Regions from separate parts of the Paenibacillus sp. Lou8.1 genome, predicted to be linked through region 1. Evidence: predicted binding sites of a transcription regulator. Region 1 holds the regulator's gene; the other holds the start of a gene.

What was found. The regulator CtsR, encoded in region 1, represses protease genes until heat stress. The targets are predictions, from matches to a motif close to ATGGTCAATAAAGGTCAAACA.
Region 2: clpP (ATP-dependent Clp endopeptidase proteolytic subunit ClpP) is a predicted target of CtsR. The motif match lies at 4,102-4,122, and genes of this name have one in related genera.

Annotation. Positions count from the first base shown of each region.
Region 1 covers NZ_JANAVN010000025.1:132-11,678, reverse strand. Annotated here, with positions in the region: gene ispD (2-C-methyl-D-erythritol 4-phosphate cytidylyltransferase) at 1-223, opposite strand, end outside; gene NLX78_RS25510 (PIN/TRAM domain-containing protein) at 293-1,378, opposite strand; gene pssA (CDP-diacylglycerol--serine O-phosphatidyltransferase) at 1,572-2,318, opposite strand; gene disA (DNA integrity scanning diadenylate cyclase DisA) at 2,373-3,449, opposite strand; gene radA (DNA repair protein RadA) at 3,462-4,835, opposite strand; gene clpC (ATP-dependent protease ATP-binding subunit ClpC) at 5,076-7,520, opposite strand; gene mcsB (protein-arginine kinase McsB) at 7,565-8,629, opposite strand; gene mcsA (protein-arginine kinase activator protein McsA) at 8,658-9,182, opposite strand; gene NLX78_RS25475 (CtsR family transcriptional regulator) at 9,252-9,716, opposite strand; gene NLX78_RS25470 (GNAT family N-acetyltransferase) at 10,255-11,442, opposite strand.
Region 2 covers NZ_JANAVN010000022.1:39,012-50,558, reverse strand. Annotated here, with positions in the region: gene whiA (DNA-binding protein WhiA) at 1-484, shown strand, start outside; gene NLX78_RS24700 (HPr family phosphocarrier protein) at 621-890, shown strand; gene NLX78_RS24695 (SIMPL domain-containing protein) at 1,163-1,924, shown strand; gene NLX78_RS24690 (PdaC/SigV domain-containing protein) at 2,164-3,267, shown strand; gene clpP (ATP-dependent Clp endopeptidase proteolytic subunit ClpP) at 3,393-3,989, opposite strand; tRNA gene NLX78_RS24680 (tRNA-Arg) at 4,200-4,274, opposite strand; gene NLX78_RS24675 (sugar-binding transcriptional regulator) at 4,544-5,581, shown strand; gene gap (type I glyceraldehyde-3-phosphate dehydrogenase) at 5,675-6,685, shown strand; gene NLX78_RS24665 (phosphoglycerate kinase) at 6,806-7,987, shown strand; gene tpiA (triose-phosphate isomerase) at 8,047-8,799, shown strand; gene gpmI (2,3-bisphosphoglycerate-independent phosphoglycerate mutase) at 8,801-10,345, shown strand; gene eno (phosphopyruvate hydratase) at 10,409-11,547, shown strand, end outside.

The DNA of each region.
Region 1 (11,547 bases):
TTTTACCGATTTTGTATTGATGAATCCAATCTCGGCAGCGTTCCACATCTCCTGTCCCAGTCACCATCACCATTTCATCCACTTCGGGCATAGCTGCGAATATTTCAAGTGTATGTATGAAGATGGGCTTGTCCCGCAAAAGCAGAAATTGCTTGCTCTCCTGCGTCCCCATACGGGAGCCGCGCCCTGCTGCCACAATGACAACTCCTACCCGATTGTTCATTCAAATAACTCCTGCCCTGATCGCTTTGGACGATCCGTATGATAACACATCTACTTCATCATACCGCGTTTATTGAGCTTTTTCCAATAATTTTGGTTTAGCAAAGATCATACGACCGGCAGAGGTCTGAAGTACACTCGTGACCAGTACCTCCATCAAAGAGCCAATATAGTCACGTCCGCCTTCTACAACAATCATCGTGCCATCATCCAGATAGGCTACACCCTGCCCATGCTCCTTGCCGTCTTTAATAATCTGCACCATAATTTCCTCGCCGGGCAATACGACAGGCTTCACTGCATTCGCCAAATCGTTAATATTTAGCACCGATACACCTTGCAGTTCGCATACTTTATTCAGGTTAAAATCATTAGTTACAACTTTACCCTGCAACACCTTTGCCAGCTTGACCAGCTTACTGTCGACCTCTGAAATTTCCTCAAAATCACCTTCGTAAATGAGCACATTCACATCCAGCTCTTTTTGGATTTTATTCAAAATATCCAGACCCCGGCGTCCACGATTACGCTTAAGTAAATCTGATGAATCTGCAATATGCTGAAGCTCCTCCAGCACAAATTCAGGAATCACAATCGTTCCTTCAATAAAACCTGTCTTGCAAATATCTGCAATACGTCCATCTATAATGACGCTGGTGTCCAATATTTTATGTTCCTCCAGCTTGCGTTCTTCTACACCCGTTCCCCGACCAAAAAAACCAGAACTCCAAAAGGATGACAGCTCGTCCCGCTTTTCTAGTCCAACCATCAATCCTACATATCCGCATATCACGGTAACAGCGGTCTGGATAAGTTGACCTGGGGCCCCCAACCATGAAAAAAGCGGATAAACTGCTAAGGAAAGCATCAATCCCACCGCTAAACCAATCACACCTGCCATCATCTCGTTCATCGGAATTCGTACCAAGCCTTCAATGCCCTGCTGCAATCGATTTGCCACGGATGCCCCTGCGAATGAACACCCAGCCATAAATAGCACTGCTCCCGCCATCATCCAAACAATCATTCCCGGTAAAGACCCATCACTCAACCATTGTGGCATCCACGATACAATGCCTCCTACCCGCTGGTATAACGTATAGCCAAACCATGCTCCGCACAATCCTGTAAAAGTTAAAATAGCCTTTCTCCACATTGAGTCTCTATACCTCCTTTATTTTCTTTGCATATAGTCTGCTGCTTGTTGGATACATAGCATTTCTCTTACCAGTATGATCCATTTCCCACATAACTAACCCTGTATTTTCACTTTTTATGCATAAAAAAAAGCATTTATCTCCCTAAAATGATTCAAGGAAATAAATGCTTATTCTTGTTCTTGCTTGATACTAGTGCTGTGAATGACGATATTGATCGTCCTGTTCTTCCTGACTGGAACGCTCCCGATCACGTCCACGTCTGCGTGACAGCTTACGAATGTTCAGCTTCATACCATACAATGCATACAGCACCAGCGGCACAAAAATCAGCTTCGACAGCTGGTCAGGGAATTTAACAGCCAACACCACCGCTGCAATTACGACCCATGGAGCAACCCAGATCGCTTTTTTCGGAAGGCCGACCTTTTTAAAATTCGGATATCTCATGGAGCTGACCATCAAATAAGAAACCAGCAACATGGCAATCGACATGTATAACAATGAAATATCGTTATGGAATAAGGACAAAGTGGCTAATACGCCACCTGCTGCCGGAATTGGCAACCCCGTAAAATAACCTGGAACACCAGGACGTACGTTAAATCGAGCCAAACGCAACGCTCCGCACATCGGGAAAATGGCAGTAACCGTCCAAGCGAGAGCCGAATTCGCATCATGAAAAGCAACCATGTACATAATAACTGCGGGAGCAACACCAAAAGATATCATATCTGATAAGGAGTCCAGTTCTTTACCGAATTCGCTTTGGGCATTCAGGACCCGGGCCATCCTACCATCCAGTCCGTCCAACAACATGGCGACAATAACCATAATAGCGGCAAGACTGTATTTTCCGTCTACCGCCAATAAAATGGCGATCATTCCGAGAAACAAGTTACCTAAGGTACACATGTTCGGAATTGATTTGGTAATCATCTCTTCACCTCAATGTATGAATTGTTCCATTATAATCCTTTCACTGTATTACATTTACATTTGCCTGTCAATGAAAACTTGTTCCTGCAAACGTTTAAGACCTTCTTTAATCGTACGCGCACGAACCTCTCCAATACCATCCACTTCATCCAGTTCTTCTATCGTTGCTGTGATGACATGTGGAAAACGTCCAAACCGCTCCACCAGATTATGAATAATCACATTTGGCAAACGCGGTATCTTGTTCAGTACCCGATAGCCACGTGCAGCAATATACTCCTCTGATGTCGCAGCTGAAGAAGGGTAGCCTAGTAAACGTACAATATGATTCACATCCAACAATTCATCGTCCGTAGAACGTTTGAGTCCCAATATAATTTCACGAATCTTCTCGTCGCTATCGTCTTTGGCATAATCCTTATACAGCAACCAAGCTTCTTCCTCAATATTGCTGACAAGTTCTTCCATCTGCATGCTAATCAGACGGCCCTCATTTCCGAGCTCGTTAATAAATCGTTTGATTTCCATTTTGATGCGCAGCACCATTTCGATCCGCTGGATGACATTAACGACCTCCGGCATGGTAACCAACTCTTCAAATTCAGATGCTGTCAAATTGGTAGAGGCTTGCCCCAACACGGATCTATATTTTTCTAACGTCTGAATAGCCTGATTGGCTTTCGTTAAAATAACTCCGATTTCCTTGAGCGCATACCGTAATGTCCCCTGATACAAGGTAATAATATTACGCCGCTGGGAAATAGACACAACTAATTTGCCAGTTTGCTTTGCAACTCGTTCTGCTGTCCGGTGCCGAATTCCTGTTTCAATTGAAGAAATGGAGGAGTCCGGAATCAGTTGTGTATTGGCATATAAAATTCGTTTTAAATCCTCGCTCAATATGATTGCGCCGTCCATTTTAGCCAACTCATACAAATAGTTCGGTGAAAAATCACAATTGATGGAGAAACCGCCATCCACGACTTCCATAACTTCTGGGCTATAGCCAACGACCAGAAGAGCACCCGTTTTGGCACGCAAAACGTTTTCCAACCCGTCGCGAAAGGGAGTTCCCGGTGCCACAAGCCGCAGCAAATCGTTCATTTTATCCAGTTGGCTCGCTTCTTTCATTCTCAATGCCCCCTAATCTAATGCGGCTGCCAGTGCATCTGCCACCGTTCCTACTCCTATAATTTGTATCCCTTTCGGATGTGTCCAGCCCTTCAAGCTTTTCTCCGGCATGATCACCCGTTTGAAACCTAGTTTCTCCGCTTCTCGTACTCGCTGTTCTGCTCGGGATACCGCGCGCACCTCACCTGTCAGTCCCACCTCGCCAAAAATCACATCATACGGCTTTGTAGGAGCATCCCTAAAGCTGGAAGCAATACTCACAGCTATAGCCAAATCCACCGCCGGTTCATCCAACTTCACGCCTCCGGCTACGTTGAGATAAGCGTCCTGGTTTTGCAAAAACATGCCCATCCGCTTTTCTAGCACGGCTATGATTAATCCCATTCGATGATGGTCGACTCCTGTGCCCATTCGGCGTGGAGAGGGAAAATGTGTAGCTGCAATCAATGCTTGCAGTTCAACCAATACAGGCCGGGTTCCTTCCATACTGGCTACAACAGTAGAGCCTGCCACACCCAGTGGTCGTTCAGACAGGAAAAGTTCAGAAGGATTCGACACCTCACGCAAACCGCTTTCAGCCATTTCAAAAATACCAATTTCATTTGTAGAACCGAAACGATTTTTAACTGCACGCAAAAGCCGATACGTATGGTGACGCTCTCCTTCAAAATAAAGCACACAATCAACCATATGTTCCAACAAACGCGGACCTGCAATGGCCCCTTCCTTGGTCACATGTCCTACCAATACCGTAGCAATACCTAGCCCCTTGGCAATTCGCATAAAGCGTGAAGTACACTCCCGCACCTGAGCCACACTACCTGGTGCACTCGTCACCTCAGGCAAATATACAGTCTGTATCGAATCGATGACCAAAAACTCCGGCTTCAAGCTGTCCACCGCTTCTTCAATCGTCTCCAAATTCGTCTCACATAATACGTATAGGCTGGGGGACAAGGCACCGAGCCGATCTGCACGTAGTTTCGTTTGACGGACAGATTCCTCACCAGACACGTACAGCACCTTTAAACCAGTTAAAGCCAGTTCATTAGATGTTTGCAGCATGAGCGTAGATTTACCGATTCCCGGATCACCGCCCACCAAAACGAGTGAACCCGGCACCACACCTCCACCGAGTACTCGATTCAATTCGCCAATTCCCGTCAAAATTCGTGTTTCTTTGCCACTCTCCACCTCTATAATAGGGAGTGGCTTGTCTTTTGTGCTATGAGTAAGAAGGGAAGACCCCATTCCTTGAGTTTTTACAACGCTTTCCGTTTCTTCGACCATGGAATTCCATGCCTGGCATCCAGGACATTTTCCGTACCATTTGGGCGATTCATAACCACATTCCGTACAGGAAAATTTAGTTTTCACTTTAGCCATACTTTGTTCCCTGGCTCCTTATTGACGACGATGATGTCAAATTTATGTTCATACAGCCCAGAAAGAGCTGTAACAATAAAAGTTTACCATTGAAGCTTGGCGGACGTAAAGCAATATCACAAACTTTCCCAAAGCATTTACCCAACCTTTTCACCGTGTTTTATACACAAAAAGGGTGTCTTCGCAATAGCTTTCCAGCTTGCGAGACACCCTTTTCTACTATTTATTTAGTAAACTGCTTTAGGACTTGGCAGATACATTATCCTTTTTGGTTACAGTCAATGCACCGTTCTCCTCATCAATGAAGAGTGAGTCACCTTTAGTAATGTTGCCAGTCAACAGTTCCTCGGACAGGCGATCTTCAATATGCTTCTGGATTGCACGACGCAATGGACGCGCACCATACGCTGGATCAAAGCCTTCCTTGGCAAGGAATTTTTTAGCATTGTCTGTCAACTCGAAGTCCACTTCATACTCATTCAGGCGCTTACGCAGCTCCTCAGACATGAGTGATACAATTTCGGCAATATGTTTTTCTTCGAGAGAATGGAAAACGATAATTTCATCAATCCGGTTCAAGAACTCAGGACGGAAGCTTTTCTTCAGTTCATCCATCACTTTGCCCTTCATATTATCGTAATCCGCTCCAGCGTCCACTACAGCTGTAAAACCAAGCGTGGAGTTACGTTTAATCGCCTGTGCACCAACATTAGATGTTAGGATGATGAGTGTATTACGGAAATCAACGACACGACCTTTGGAATCTGTCAGACGCCCATCTTCCAGCACTTGCAGAAGAATATTGAATACTTCTGGGTGTGCTTTTTCAATTTCATCCAGCAACACAACAGAGTATGGCTTACGACGTACCTTCTCAGTCAGTTGGCCGCCTTCTTCATATCCAACGTACCCTGGAGGCGCTCCTACCAGACGGGACGTGGAGTGTTTCTCCATATATTCGGACATATCGATACGGATAACCGCATTTTCATCTCCAAACATGGATTCAGCCAAGGCGCGTGCCAGCTCTGTTTTACCAACCCCAGTTGGACCGAGGAAAATAAAGGAACCAATTGGACGCTTCGGATCTTTCAGTCCGGCACGTGCCCGGCGAATCGCCCGGCTTACTGCCTTAACTGCTTCATCCTGTCCAATTACCCGCTCATGCAGCAACTCTTCCATATTCAACAAGCGGTGTGTTTCTTCCTCTTTCAGCTTGCTGACTGGAACACCTGTCCAGATTGCAACGACTTGAGCAATATCCTCTGGGGTAACTTCGGAATCTGTACGACCCTGTTGTTCTTTCCATTGGTTTTTCGTTACGTCTAACTCTTCACGGATTTTTTGCTCTGTATCACGCAGCGCTGCCGCTTTTTCAAACTCCTGACTTTGTACCGCTGAATCCTTTTCCTTACGAATATCTTCCAGACGGTTTTCCAGCTGTTTCAGGTTTGGCGGTACAGTGTAAGAATTCAGCCTTACTTTGGAGCCCGCCTCATCAATAAGGTCAATAGCCTTATCTGGCAGGAAGCGGTCGGTGATATAACGATCTGACAATTTTACGGCTGCTTCAATAGCCTCATCAGTGATCTTTACACGGTGATGCGCTTCGTAACGGTCACGCAGACCATACAAGATTTGAATCGCCTCTTCTGGAGAAGGTTGATCCACTGTAATTGGTTGAAAACGACGCTCCAAAGCAGCATCTTTCTCAATATATTTGCGGTATTCATCCAGCGTGGTCGCACCGATGCATTGCAGCTCGCCACGTGCCAGAGCAGGTTTCAGGATGTTGGACGCATCAATTGCGCCTTCCGCTCCACCAGCACCAATCAGCGTATGCAGCTCATCAATGAACAACACGATATTACCCGCTTGACGAATCTCGTCCATAATTTTTTTCAAACGATCCTCGAATTCACCACGATACTTGGTGCCTGCTACCACAGAACCCATATCCAGTGTCATTACGCGCTTGTCGCGCAACGTTTCGGGAATCTCATTCGCTATGATTTTTTGGGCCAATCCTTCGGCAATCGCCGTTTTACCTACCCCAGGCTCACCAATCAGAACCGGATTGTTCTTTGTACGGCGGCTGAGCACCTGAATTACGCGTTCAATTTCCTTGCTACGCCCAATAACAGGGTCCAGGTTGTTTTCCTTCGCAGATGCCGTCAGATCGCGTGCCAGACTGTCCAGAGTTGGCGTGCTGACATTAGCTGGAGCACCGTGATGGCTGGAAACAGCCTCGCTGCTACCGAGTAATTGAAGCACTTGCTGACGCGCTTTGTTCAGACTAATGCCCAGGTTATTCAGTACACGTGCTGCTACGCCTTCGCCTTCACGAATAAGACCAAGCAAAATATGTTCTGTACCTACATAGGTATGGCCCAGTTTGCGGGCTTCATCCATAGACAGTTCGATGACTTTTTTGGCGCGTGGAGTATAGGCAATGTTCGTCGGTTGCTCTTGACCGCGTCCAATCAGCGTTTCCACTTCATCCTGGATTTTTTCCAGTCCCAGTCCTAAACCGATTAAAGCTTTCGCTGCTATTCCTTCACCTTCACGAATGAGGCCTAGCAAAATGTGCTCTGTGCCAATGTTGTTGTGTCCCAATCGAACAGCTTCTTCCTGAGCCAAAGCAAGCACTTTCTGTGCACGTTCCGTAAATCTTCCAAACATCATATATCCTGCACCTCCACAGTGTGTATTTCAGATCATTCTATATATTAAAGGGTTGTGCCTAATTTTTGCCGGATCAGCTTCGCCCGGTACATATCGCGCTCTTCGGTATTCATTTTATCCCCAAAGCTTTTTTGCAGGAACCCGGGTTGTGTCATCACATTCAGCTCATTCATCGCTGCGGTGGAAGGACGCTCCAAAATTCCTAAATCTACGCCAAGACGCACATCGGACAGCCGCTGTGCAGCCTCCTTGGAATCCAATACTGCTGCATATGACAAAATACCGAATGAACGCATCACCCGATCTGTAATTCGCAGCATAGATTCATTCATTAGCCGTTCTCTGGCAGAACGCTCGTGCTCAATAATTTGTAGCACCACGCCATGTAGATTCTCTATAATTTCCGCTTCGGTTTGTCCTAGTGTAATCTGATTAGATACCTGGAACAAATTTCCGACAGCTTCGCTACCTTCACCGTAAATGCCGCGAACCGTAAGACCTACTTGTGAAACAGCAGACAATATACGATTGATTTGATGAGTCATGACTAATGCGGGCAAATGCATCATCACCGAAGCTCTCATACCTGTGCCGACATTCGTCGGACAACTGGTCAGAAAACCTCTCCGATCATCAAATGCATAATCAGCATGCGCTTCAAATGCATCATCAATAATCATAGCGCGTTCCCAAGCTTCCCTAACCTGACATCCCGGATATAAGCACTGGATTCGCAGATGATCCTCTTCGTTTATCATAACACTAACCGATTCATCATCGCTAATTAAAACAGCACCGTTACGAGATTCGTTCGCCAAATTAGGACTAATCAAATGCTTCTCAACCAGCACCCGCTTGTCGATCTCATCCAAATCGGATATTTTCAACGTATGAAAAGTACCAAAACCACCTAAATCATCATACTGAAGGATATCCGTTAAGCGTTGAAGCGCTTCTTCCGACTGCTGATTGGTAGCAAGCATGGGAAAAGGCAGATGCTGCAAGTTACGCGCAATTCTCACCCGGCTGCTAATGACAATCTCCGAATCCGCAGCATCACCACGCATCCAGTCACTTAGCGGCTTCTCCGTAAACCGAATATTGGGCATTACGCATCCCTCCTACTCTTCACAAACTTTACTCTTCAGTCATTTCTTTTTCAAGCTCTCTGATTTGATCCCTAAGCTCAGCAGCTGATTCAAATTCTTCCTGTACAATATGCTGTTGCATCTCTTTTTTCAAATCGTCAATTTGCCGTTTAACCTTCAGTCGTCCTCCAGTGCGAACCGGAACTTTACCAACATGATTCGTACTGCCATGCACACGCTTGAACAGAGGGTCCAGACGACTATCAAAGTATTGATAGCACGACGGGCATCCGAAACGTCCCAGCTTACTAAACTGTGCATAGGTCATGCCACAATCCTTGCATTGCAGGTTTTGCGGACCACTGTGGCCTGGAGACTGGCTCTTTGTACTGGAGTCAAAATCCAGCATCCCCGACAACAAGCTATGAATCGAAAAGCCGTTAGGTGTTCCAGGGATCATCTCCCCTTTTTCCTTGGCACACGTCTCACAAATATGAAACTCTGTCTTTTCGCCATTCACAATTTTGGTGAAATGCAAAGTTGCCGGCCGCATATTACATTCTTGGCACAGCATAAAAGCACCTCCTTTAATGTCAGGATTTATACCAATCCCTACATCCAAACGTTAGTCTCTATTCACAAACTATTTGGTCGCCAGCAACGAGATCAGCATAGCCTTAAGCAATCTTGCTCGCAGTTGATCACGATAGGGAAGCTTCAGTAATAATGTATCCCTCGATAAGGCAGCCTTCATTAGATTAGCTTCCCTTTTGCTTAAAAAATGGGCCTCCTCTAACTGATAAATCAGTCCTTCTGCTGCCGATTGGCTTATTTCCTCCCCGATGCTCTGATGAAGATGTGTATGGATGGCATGCTGTGCAGGCAGCTGAATTCGCTGAATACGAATGTAGCCCCCGCCACCGCGTTTACTTTCCACCACATAGCCTTTTTCCAGCGTAAACCGGGTGCTAATTACATAATTAATTTGCGACGGCACGCAGGAAAAGCGGTCAGCCAGATCATTGCGCTGAATCTCCACTAAACCTTGGGAACTTTCCAGCAATATACTCTTTAAATATTGTTCAATAATATCGGAAACATTGCGCATTTCATCATCCTCCACTAACGGAAACGCAAGTATTCAAGTACATTTCACGCTCCACAGAGTCCGCCGTATATTGAACTTAACCAAACGGTAAAGTCACGAACCTAAGCTGTATTCAGGCTGTTGCCTATTCTACACTCATTGGAATTGTACCGTTTTGTCTCTAGTGTGGCCTTTATTTGCGATTAGTCATACACTTCTCTTATTTTCATAAAAGGCAGTTCCTAATTATACGCAAATCATTTCGATCCTCGTTTGCTTCTTTGCTATTAAAATTACTTTATACGGCCAATCCATCAAAATACTTCTACAGAACCTCACGAGGTTTGATTGACTTTGACTTTCTTTGACTATACTCATATTATAGCACATTATTCATTTTTGCCAAGGGGTCAATACCATTTTTCGCAATCTAATTATGTTTTATACAATACCATAAAAAAACTCTTCCCAATTACAGAAAGAGTTTTGAAAATTATAATAATCACACAAGTTATATTCCCTGAAAAACGAAGCATAAGAAGACCTAAATGGGCCTTTATCAGAAAAAATCCAATAAGAACGTTTGTTTTACTGGTATTACACGTTTAAGTGCAGACACAGATTCACTGTCCCCTTCAATACGTCCCCACTTATACAGATCATCAGCCTGCTGGTAGCCAAGCATCAGAGTCGTCAATGACTGAATCCCAAGTTTCAAGTCAGCTACCATAGCGTTTTCAGATGAATTGCTTGTACCCACTCTCTCCAGATGTCCTTTCCCTTCCGTAGTAATTGTTAATCTCCATACTCCTTCATTCCATGGTGCATACCGATCTGTCAGATTTAAGGTTAAACGTGTTTCCTCTCCAACCTGCTCAAAAGGGTATCTTTCTACAAAAGCAGCTGCATCCACAATACGGCCCATAAAATAAGGCACGGTCTCCTGTTGAATTCGCGGATCATCAAGTAAAAATGGCAGATTGTCATCTGCTGGAACGTAAATAAATTTACCATGGGTTATCATGGAGTCATGATTTGCAAAATAAGTCCATAAAGCCCGACGGGCCGTCTCATTTTCATAAACCAACTCATCACAATTCAACTGTTTATTTTCAATTTTGTACAGTGCATATCCCTGAGGATCGCCTGTTTCTGAGTAATATACCGCAGTTCGATAATTCTCATTTAAAATCCGCTCTTGCCACCATTCCTTATCTCGTACCAGCGTGCCATTATAACGAGATGCATACGCTTGATACACTTGGTCCAATTCTAAAATATCGTTGACATCGCGTTTGACTGTACCCTCTGTTTTAAGTTTTGCAGGGAATTTTTCAATGGGAATGACGTACTTTTTGTATTCAATATACGTTTCCCATCCAAATTTACGATAGAAGGCAAAGGAGAAGGGATGCAGAAAAGAAAGGCTTTGTCCCGCAGACTTCATCTCTTCAAGCGCATGCGTCAACAAACGTGAAACCATGCCTCCGCGACGCTTTTCTGGCCATGTTGCCACACCAGCAATGCCTCCCATATCAAAAACCTGACCGTTTATGTATACCTGTAGCGGTAACAAAGTCAGTTTAGCATTCAAGTCATGTCCGTCGAATATTCCCCATGTTTGCTCTGGTTTGAACTTCTTCCTAGCTTTCTCCAGATCCTCCCTGGACATTGTAAACTGAAAAGCATATTGAGATAATTCAATAGCCGCTTCAAATTCCTTACGTTGTAATTGTCTAATCTCCATAACTTCGTCACCTCGCTTGTATACTTGGACATCCATAAAAAGATTACACACTTAGAGTGTGGCAAACCCCATTCTCTCTGTCAACCTTAGAAACAGGTGGTCATC
Region 2 (11,547 bases), on a different contig from region 1:
TGAGGAGCATTGTCAGGCACTCGTTGATCTTGCGAATGAATTTCATCTAAATGCTCGCTGTATTGAGCGAAAAAAAGGTTTTATTCTCTACATCAAGGAAGGCGAGAAGATCATTGAGCTGCTTAGCATCATTGGGGCGCATCAAGCCTTGTTCAAATTTGAAGATGTACGCATTATGCGCGATATGCGCAATTCCGTAAATCGCATTGTCAATTGTGAAACGGCTAATTTGAACAAGACGATCGGAGCTGCTGTCCGGCAAATTGAGAATATTAAGTTGCTGGAGAGGGAAGTTGGTTTGGAGACCTTGCCGGATAAACTGCGTGAAGTGGCAGAAATTCGGCTCGCTCATCCCGATTTGAATTTGAAAGAAGTCGGGGAAATGCTCAAAGGGGTCGTGAGTAAATCGGGTGTAAATCATCGGCTTCGCAAAATTGATGAGATGGCTGACAAAATTAGGGGCGAAAATGGCCTGATTCCGTAAAAAGAGTGTCCATGGGGCCTTTAGCCCCGGTTTTTTTAGTTTTTTTTCTAGTGTCTGTCCCGGGTTAATGTTATAATGTGATAAATAAAATGGAGTAAGTAGTGTCCAGATTTATTTGATGAGGGGGTAAGCTGACATGTCAAAACATCCGGTAGTCGTACGCTTGAAAACAGGACTGCACGCCAGACCTGCTGCGTTGTTCGTACAGGAAGCGAATAAATATTCATCCGAGATTTTTGTGGAAAAAGAAGACAAAAAAGTTAATGCCAAGAGTATCATGGGTATTATGAGTCTTGCGATCAGTACAGGTACTGAAATCAATATTAGTGCTGAAGGTGCGGACGCCGAACAGGCTGTAAACGCTTTAGTAAGTCTGGTTAGCAAGGTAGAGCTGGAAAATCAATAAACAAAGATTTGCTTTGTAATATGGTGTATGCTCTTAGTGAAAAGCCCCTTTGGGGCTTTTTTTTGTATCCAGAAAAAAGTCTTCGAACGCTCCTCCGTTAACTGTCTATGTGTGGATTTGTTGAATATAGAGACCGTATTAAGTTCAAGTTATAAATAATTAAAATTTCCATGGTCATGCTCTGTTTCGGAAATATGTATGCTTGGCTGCAACCTTTTTCCGTCATTTCCGTCTGGAAGGTACAAACATTTACAAGAAAGAGGTTGAATTCAATGAGACTTTGGACAAAAACAGTAGCCACGGCAGTTCTCGCAGGAGCATTAATGGCAGGGGGAGTAGCAGGAGGATTATGGACAGGGGCAGATCGTGCTTATGCTGCGTCAACAGCTTCGACGGTAAACGGTGTAATTAATGTGACTGGAAGCGGGGAAGTACTGGCGAAGCCCGATATTGCTTATCTCTCTATCGGTGTACAATCGGAAGGGAATACGGCAGCCGCTGCTCAAAAAGCCAATGCTACAAAATTGAACAAGGTTACACAACTGCTGAAAGAAAAGTGGAGCATCAGCGCAGATGACATTCAGACCAGCCAATTTTATGTACAGCCTAACTACACCTATAACGAAAAAGAAGGGCAGAAGCTCAAAGGCTACACTGCCAACCATACACTTTCCGTCAAATACCGAGATTTGGATAAAATTGGTCAGTTATTGGATGAGGCGACCAAGTCTGGAGCCAATAACGTAGATAATGTACGTTTTTCCGTGGAAGATCCTTCGACTTATGAAGAGGAAGCCATTACTAAGGCATTGGGAAGCGCACAATCTAAAGCCAGTGCTGTAGCTAAAGCAGCCAAACGCGGGTTAGGTGCCCTTGTGAGTGTGACGGTAGATGGCGGAGAAGCACAAGTCTTTACACAACGTGAAAATGCCATGTCAAAATCGCTCTTGGACGTAGCAGGTGGCGGGACAGAGATCCAATCGGGACAAGTAACAGTGAAAGTTCAGGTGTCGGCTCAGTACGAAATGAACTAATACAGATCATCAAACGAAGCCACAAGCGGCCTGCATCATGCGTAGGCTGGCTTGCTGGCTCTTTTTGTATATCGAAACCTTTTTGTAATGAGTCTGTCATAGCTAAGGGTTATTAGGTGTACATATTGAAATCGGAGAGTGTACAGATTGTAAACTACATACAATAGGGTATATATATAATAAGAAAAGTAGTTATCACACATAGACAATACAGATCAATAACAGGAGGAATACTTAATATGAGTAAGTATGCGAAAAAATGGGGTTCAGCACTGCTGGCAGCAGGGATTTTAGCAGGAGTCGCAGCTGTTCCCGTTTCCTATATCCAGGCAGCATCGACCAAACAAGCGACAACACAGCAACCAGGAATCACCATCCAATGGAATGGTAAAACGTTGCCCGCTAAAGGTGTTCAAGTGAACGGGAGTACAATGATTCCGGTGGCCGCACTGCGTGACAGCCTGGGGATTCCAGTAAGCTATGAGGCGAAAACAGCAACATATACCGTAGGTAGCGGGTACAATAAACTTTACATTATGGCTTCTTCCTCGGATGCCTACGTCAACGTCAATGGAATCAATACACGTAGCATGGATGCCAAACAGATCGCTGGGAAGCTATACATTCCTATGAGTCTGCTGAAAGACTATCTAGGCATAGATGCTCAATGGAATGCTGCTCAGAAAACAGTAACGCTGAGTAAAAGCCAGCTAAATCCGATCACCATTGCGTCTCAAACACTTCCAGCTTCGAGTAATGCGAAGGTGTCCTACAAGATTAAATATCCGCAAATCAGCGGCAGCCAACTGAATCCTGAGGCTCAACAGGCCATTAACAATGTGCTTAAAAAGCAAGCAGAGGGTATATTGGCAGCAGGTAAAAAGATGATGGCTGAGGGAGAGGCTACAACAGAAAGACCGTATGAGTTCGGAAATGATTTTGCGATTGCCTATAACAAAAATGGTATTCTGAGTGTGATTATGCAGGATTACTCGTATACGGGTGGCGCACATGGCATGACGGCACGTAAAGGATATACGTTCTCGCTCGTTGATGGTAAACTGCTGCAATTGTCTGACGTTTTGAAGGCAAATCCGAACTACAAAAAGTTCCTCAATGCTGATTTGAAGAAAAAAATCGATGCGCTTCAGGCTGGCGAAGGATTCGGCAAATTTAAAGAGCTGGCGGCAGATCAGAATTTTTATGTGACGAGCAGTGGAGTAACAATTGTGTTTGATTTGTATGATTATGCGCCATACGCGTATGGAATTCCGGAGTTTACCTACTCGTTCGGTCAACTGCTGCCTCAAGGCGGAAAGCCTTTTGCGGGACAGCATGAATAGTAGGAGTAAACAATTCCAATTGTCTATAACCTAAAAAACAATAAAGCAAAAAAAGCTGCCTACCGGATAAGAACATCCGGGGCAGCTTTTTCATTTACCAGCTATCGAGAGGCGAATTTCTTCTCTTATACACCTTCTGGAGAGGAGCTAGTTAGCACTTTATCAATAATACCGTATTCCTTGGCATCATCAGCGGACATGAAGTAGTCACGGTCTGTGTCTTTTTCAATGCGCTCCAGTGGTTGGCCTGTGCGATCTGCGAGAATGCGGTTCAATTTGTCACGCATTTTCAGAATGCGGCGTGCACGGATTTCAATATCCGTTGCCTGGCCTTGTGCACCACCCAGTGGTTGGTGAATCATAATTTCACTGTTTGGCAAAGCGAAACGTTTACCTTTGGCGCCTGCATTCAGCAAGAATGCGCCCATAGAAGCCGCCATACCTACGCAAATCGTAGATACGTCAGGTTTAATGTATTGCATCGTATCGAAAATGGCCATACCAGCTGTAATGGAACCGCCAGGACTGTTAATATACAAGTGAATATCTTTTTCAGGATCTTCGGCAGCCAAAAACAGCATTTGCGCAATAATAGAGTTGGCTACAACGTCATTGACGTCCGAGCCTAACAAAATAATGCGATCCTTCAACAGTCTGGAATAAATGTCATAGGCGCGTTCGCCGCGGTTACTTTGTTCTACTACCATAGGAACATAGCTCACGTCAAAAAACCTCCCTTAAATATCGTTAGTGGATTTGGTGGACATGCCGATTACACGTCCCTTATTTATAAACTGTTACCGTATTAACCACATGATAAACAATTTCAAACAAAAAGTCAAAGAAAGTCAAACTAATGATTAAAAAAAAGAGCCCTCAGCGCTCTTATTGGTTAAAACATTATGTAGAAGCATTTATGCGTTCATTTAAAATGGCGCGCCCGCGAGGAATCGAACCTCGATCTCAGGCTCCGGAGGCCTACGTCATATCCGTTGGACCACGGGCGCATAGTTCAATCAATGCAAACAACTAACTAATTAAACAGCTAATTGGAAACAAAGATGATTATATGATATACAGCAGTGAATTGCAAGCTTTTATTAAATGCGCATATTCAGGCAAATGGTTGAGAAATATAGGTTCAGATAGACTTGCATGTGGAGCAAATATTGGTTAAGATATACGTGGGACTTAAAAAGTTATCCCGGGACGTTTTAAGACCAGTTAGAGATAGAGCATTAGAGACAGAACTTAGAAGTGTGCGGGAGTGGAAAGCATGCGAAAGATATTAGAAATACAGAAGCAGCTTCTGCCCGACCTCATGGATGTTTTGAAAAAAAGGTACACGATCCTGCATCAGATTATGCTGTCCGATGTTGTTGGACGCAGAACACTGGCAGCTTCACTGAACATGACTGAGCGCGTGTTGCGCGCCGAAACCGATCTTCTTAAAGCTCAAGGGCTAATTGAGATTGAGAGTGTAGGCATGAAGGTGAGCAAAGCAGGACTGGATCTGCTGGAACAGCTGGAGCCGATTGCGAACAACTTGTTCGGCCTGTCCCAATTGGAGGACCAGATTCGTCAAGCCTATGGTTTGAGGAAGGTGGTTGTCGTTCCAGGGGATTCGGATGCTTCTCCGTTAACAAAGCAGGAGCTGGGGCGCGCTGGAGCAAAAGCGTTGCTGAGTGTTATGGACGACGAGGATGTGGTCGCTGTAACAGGTGGCACGACGATTGCCGACGTGGCGGAACAACTGGCACTACCTTCTAATGGCCCACTTAAGGGTGGGTGGTTTGTACCGGCACGCGGGGGTTTGGGAGAAAGCATGGAAATGCAGGCCAACACAATTGCTTCCACAATGGCTCGCAAGGTAGGCGCTCAATACCGTCTGCTCCATGTACCGGATTTGCTCAGCAATCATGCTTACAACTCCTTGCTTGAAGATACGAACATTCAGGATATATTGAACCTGATTCGCGAGAGTCGTATCATCATTCACGGGATAGGCAACGCCATAGCGATGGCACATAGACGTAAACTTGATCCCGAAACCTTTGCCCAGATCAGCAGTGAGGGGGCCGTTGCCGAATCGTTTGGTTATTACTTTAACGAAGATGGCGTCGTTGTTCACAGAATGCTGACGCTTGGACTTCGATTAGAGGACATCAGGCGTACCGATACGGTTCTAGGTGTAGCTGGAGGCAAGAGCAAGGCGGCCGCTATTCATGCGGTACTGCGTTTCGGACAAGAAGACATTCTAGTCACCGACGAAGGCGCTGCTGCCGAGATTGTAAGTCATTATTTAAATGGTTAAGATGGATTTATGAATGGTGTTGTCTTGACGGGCTTTCGGGTCTGTCTTGAATATATAAAACTAAACTAAACGAACTTTGGGAGGAACTCACTCATGACAGTTAAAGTTGGTATTAACGGTTTCGGACGTATTGGACGCCTTGCTTTCCGCCGGATTCAAAACGTGGAAGGTATTGAAGTAGTAGCAATCAATGACTTGACAGATTCCAAAATGTTGGCACATTTGTTGAAATATGATACAACACAAGGTAATTTCCAAGGACAAGTAGAAGTACATGACGGCTTCTTCAAAGTAAATGGTAAAGAAGTTAAAGTTTTGGCTAACCGCAACCCTGAAGAACTGCCTTGGGGAGACCTGGGTGTAGACATCGTTCTGGAATGCACAGGTTTCTTCACAACAAAAGAAGCTGCTGAGAAACATTTGAAAGGCGGCGCTAAAAAAGTTGTTATCTCCGCTCCAGCTACTGGCGACATGAAAACTGTCGTTTACAACGTAAACCATGAAATTCTGGATGGAACTGAAACTGTAATCTCCGGTGCTTCTTGCACAACTAACTGCCTGGCTCCTATGGCTAAAACACTGCAAGATAAATTTGGTATCGTTGAAGGTTTGATGACTACAATTCATGCTTACACTGGCGACCAAAACACTTTGGATGCTCCACATGCTAAAGGTGACTTCCGTCGTGCTCGTGCAGCAGCTGAAAACATCATTCCTAACACAACTGGTGCTGCTAAAGCAATCGGTTTGGTTATCCCTGAGTTGAAAGGTAAACTGGATGGCGCGGCTCAACGTGTTCCAGTACCTACAGGTTCCCTGACTGAGCTGGTAACAGTTCTGGAGAAAAACGTAACTGCTGAAGAAATCAACGCAGCGATGAAAGAAGCTTCCGATCCTGAAACTTATGGATACACTGAAGATCAAATCGTTTCTTCTGACATCAAAGGTCTCACTTTCGGTTCTTTGTTTGATGCAACTCAAACTAAAGTTCTGACTGTTGGCGACAAACAGCTGGTGAAAACTGTAGCTTGGTATGACAATGAAATGTCCTACACTGCACAATTGATCCGCACGTTGGAATACTTCGCTAAACTGGCTAAATAAGAACAGTCTTATTGAGCAACATCATAGAGCGGAAACAGGTTATTGTTTCCGCTCTTTATATATCAAATGTGCCTTAAATTCCTGATTCGTAAAATTATAAGGGTGCGGAGGAATATGGAGATGAACAAAAAGAGCGTACGTGATATAGAACTGAATGGAAAACGGGTGTTTGTTCGTGTAGATTTTAACGTTCCGGTTGAGGACGGTAAAATTACGGATGACAAGCGTATTCGTGAAACCTTGCCAACCATTAACTACCTGATTGAAAAAGGTGCAAAAGTTATTTTGGCAAGTCACTTTGGACGTCCAAAAGGTCAGGTTGTTGAATCCATGCGTCTGACTCCTGTTGGCGTACGTTTGTCTGAGCTGCTGAAAAAGCCAGTAGTTAAAGTGGACGAATCGGTAGGCGAAGCTGTTAAAGCGAAAGTGGCTGAACTGCAAAACGGCGACGTGCTGTTGCTTGAAAATGTACGTTTTTATGCAGGAGAAGAAAAGAATGATCCTGAATTGGCGAAGCAATTTGCTGAATTGGCCGACGTTTTCGTGAATGATGCATTTGGTGCAGCACACCGTGCTCATGCTTCCACTGAAGGTATCGCTCATATTCTTCCGGCTGTTTCTGGCTTACTGATGGAAAGAGAATTGTCTGTTATTGGTAAAGCTTTGTCGAATCCAGACCGTCCTTTTACAGCTATTATTGGCGGTTCCAAAGTAAAAGACAAAATCGACGTGATCGACAACCTGCTGAACATTGCAGATAACGTAATCATTGGCGGCGGTTTGGCTTATACATTTTTTAAAGCTCAAGGTCATGAAGTGGGTCAATCTTTGCTGGATGAATCCAAACTGGACGTAGCTCTTGGGTTTATTGAAAAAGCGAAGAAGCTCGGCAAAAAATTCTACCTTCCGGTGGATATTGTCATTTCTGACGATTTCAGCGCTACGGCGAATACTAACATTGTGGACATCGATGGTATTCCTGCAGATTGGGAAGGCGTGGATATCGGACCGAAAACACGTAAAATCTATGCAGATGTGATCAAAAACTCCAAACTGGTTGTATGGAACGGACCAATGGGCGTATTTGAAATCGAGCCCTTCGCTGGTGGTACTCGTGAAGTAGCGGAAGCTTGCGCAACTACTGAAGCATACACCATCATTGGTGGCGGTGATTCTGCGGCTGCGGCTGAAAAATTCCACTTGGCTGACAAAATGGATCACATCTCTACTGGCGGCGGCGCATCACTTGAATTTATGGAAGGCAAAGCACTTCCGGGTGTTGTTGCACTGAACGATAAATAATCAAACGCACTATGCGTGAATAAAGCTTTAGGGCACCTAATAGTTAGGAGTTGAAACCATTGAGAACACCGATTATCGCGGGTAACTGGAAGATGTTTAAAACCGTACCAGAAGCTAAAACTTTCATCGAGGAGATCAAAGGCAAAGCGGAGGTTGCAGGAGTGGAAAGCGTGATTTGCGCACCATTTACGAATCTTCCTGCTCTGGTTGAAGCAGTAAAAGGCACGTCTATTAAAATTGGCGCACAAAACCTGCACTTTGCAGAAGATGGTGCATTTACAGGTGAAATTAGCGGTGGAATGCTGAAAGATCTGGGCGTAGATTACGTTGTGATCGGACACTCCGAGCGTCGTGAATATTTTAATGAAACAGACGAAACGGTGAACAAAAAGGTTCATGCGGCATTCCGTCATGGCCTGAACCCAATCGTGTGTGTAGGCGAAAAGCTGGAAGACCGTGAAGCTGGACAAACCAAAGAGGTTGTAAAAGTGCAAACTGTAGCAGCTTTTGCTGGTTTGGCTAAGGATCAGGCTGCACAAGTAGTTGTTGCTTATGAGCCGATCTGGGCGATCGGAACAGGCAAATCCTCCACTTCGCAGGATGCGAATGAAGTGATTTCCTATATCCGCAGTCTGATTAAAGAGCTGTATGATGAAAATACAGCAAATGCTGTACGTATTCAGTATGGTGGCAGTGTAAAACCTGAAAATGTTACTGAGTACCTGGGTCAAAGCGATATCGACGGCGCGCTCGTGGGCGGTGCCAGTCTTCAACCGGCGTCGTACATCGCGCTTGTTGAGGGGGCGAAGTAAGATGACAGCACCAAAACCGGTAGCTTTAATTATTATGGACGGGTTCGGATTGCGTGACACCGTAGAAGGTAATGCGGTTGCGCAGGCCAACAAACCGAATTACGACCGGTATTTACAACAGTATCCTCATACAACGCTGACGGCTTCTGGCGAAGCAGTGGGTCTGCCTGAAGGACAAATGGGTAACTCCGAAGTAGGTCACTTGAACATCGGCGCAGGCCGAATTGTATATCAAGACTTGACTCGTATTTCGAAGTCCATCCGTGAAGGTGAATTCTACGACAATGAAACACTGGTTAAAGCAGTGCAACATGCCAAGAAGAACAACACGAAACTTCACCTGTACGGACTTCTGTCCGACGGCGGCGTGCATAGCCATATCAGCCATCTGTTCGCTATGCTGGACTTGGCGAAAAAAGAAGGCTTAACAGAAGTGTACATTCATGCTTTCATGGATGGACGCGATGTTATGCCTGACAGCGGCGTAGGCTTCATGCAGCAGCTGATCGCTAAAATTCAAGAAGTGGGCGTAGGTAAAATTGCGACTGTACAAGGACGCTATTATGCTATGGACCGCGACAAACGTTGGGAACGTGTAGAGAAATCCTACCGTGCAATCGTGTACGGAGAAGGTCCTCAATACACAGATCCAATGGAAGCATTGAAAGAATCGTACGAAAAATCAGTGTTCGACGAATTTGTGGAGCCAACTGTTATTGTGAAGGCTGACGGAAGTCCTGTAGGGCTGGTCGAAAGCAATGACTCTGTTATCTTCCTCAATTTCCGTCCTGACCGTGCGATTCAACTGTCTCAGGTATTTACAAACGCGGACTTCCGTGGTTTTGACCGTGGCCCGAAATGGCCTAAAGATTTGCACTTTGTTTGCCTGACGTTGTTCAGCGAAACGGTTGAAGGCTTTGTAGCTTACGAACCGAAAAACCTGGATAACACGTTTGGTGAAGTGTTGGTTCAAAACAACAAAAAACAATTGCGTATTGCTGAGACTGAAAAATATCCGCACGTTACTTTCTTTTTCAGTGGCGGACGCGATGTGGAGCTTCCTGGCGAAACTCGTATTTTGATCAACTCGCCTAAAGTGGCTACATATGACTTGCAGCCGGAAATGAGTGCGTATGAAGTAGCGGATGCTGCTGTTAAGGAAATCGAAGCCGACAAGCATGATGCGATTATCCTGAACTTTGCCAATCCGGATATGGTTGGACACTCCGGTATGCTGGAGCCAACGATTAAGGCGGTAGAGACGACGGATGAATGTGTTGGACGTGTTGTAGATGCGGTTAAAGCCAAAGGCGGCGTGGTTATTATCATTGCTGACCATGGTAACGCGGATATGGAAATTGATGAGCAGGGACGTCCGTTCACAGCTCACACAACTAATCCGGTTCCGTTCATTTTGACTGACGAAAATATCATTTTGCGTGAGCATGGAATACTGGCTGACGTAGCTCCAACGCTTCTGGATTTGATGCAACTTCCGCAACCTGCGGAAATGACAGGAAAATCTATGATTGCATCCCGCAAGTAAGCTTGATTTAATAAGTATAGGCTTGACCAACAAATCATGATTCACAAAGGAGATTAAGTACAAATGACTATTATTTCTGACGTGTACGCTCGCGAAGTCCTCGACTCCCGTGGTAACCCTACGGTTGAAGTTGAAGTATATCTGGAATCCGGTGCTATCGGTAGTGCTATCGTTCCTTCCGGTGCCTCCACAGGCGCTCACGAAGCTGTAGAGCTTCGTGATAACGACAAATCCCGTTACCTGGGTAAAGGCGTTCTGCAAGCTGTTAAAAACGTGAACGAAATTATTGCTCCTGAAGTAATCGGCTTGGATGCTGTGAACCAAGTAGAAATCGATACGCTGATGATCAAATTGGATGGTACACATAACAAAGGTAAATTGGGTGCAAATGCAATTCTGGCAGTATCCATGGCTGTAGCTCGCGCTGCTGCTGAAGCTCTGGGCTTGCCACTGTACACTTACCTGGGTGGATTCAATGCTAAACAATTGCCAGTACCAATGATGAACATCGTTAACGGTGGCGCTCATGCCGACAATAATGTTGACGTACAAGAGTTCATGGTTCTGCCTGTAGGTGCCCCTACATTCAAAGAAGCTCTGCGTGTAGGCGCAGAAATCTTCCACAACCTGAAATCCGTACTGAACTCCAAAGGTTTGAACACAGCTGTTGGTGATGAAGGTGGTTTTGCTCCTAACTTCAAATCTAACGAAGAAGCTCTGTCCACTATTATCGAAGCGATCGAAAAAGCTGGTTACAAACCAGGTGTTGACGTATTCCTCGGTATGGACGTTGCCTCCACTGAGTTCTTCAAAGATGGAAAATACACTTTGGAAGGCGAAGGAAAATCCTTCACTTCTGCTGAGTTCGTTGACCTGCTTGCTTCTTGGGTTGATAAATACCCAATCATCACTATTGAAGATGGTTGCTCCGAAGATGACTGGGAAGGTTGGAAATTGCTCACTGAAAAATTGGGCAACAAAATCCAATTGGTTGGTGACGACCTGTTCGTAACAAACACAGAGCGTCTGGCTAAAGGTATCGATGAAAACATCGGTAACTCCATCCTGATCAAAGTAAACCAAATCGGTACGCTGACTGAAACATTCGATGCTATCGAATTGGCTAAGCGTGCAGGATACACAGCTGTTATCTCTCACCGTTCCGGTGAATCCGAAGACAGCACAATCGCTGATATCGCTGT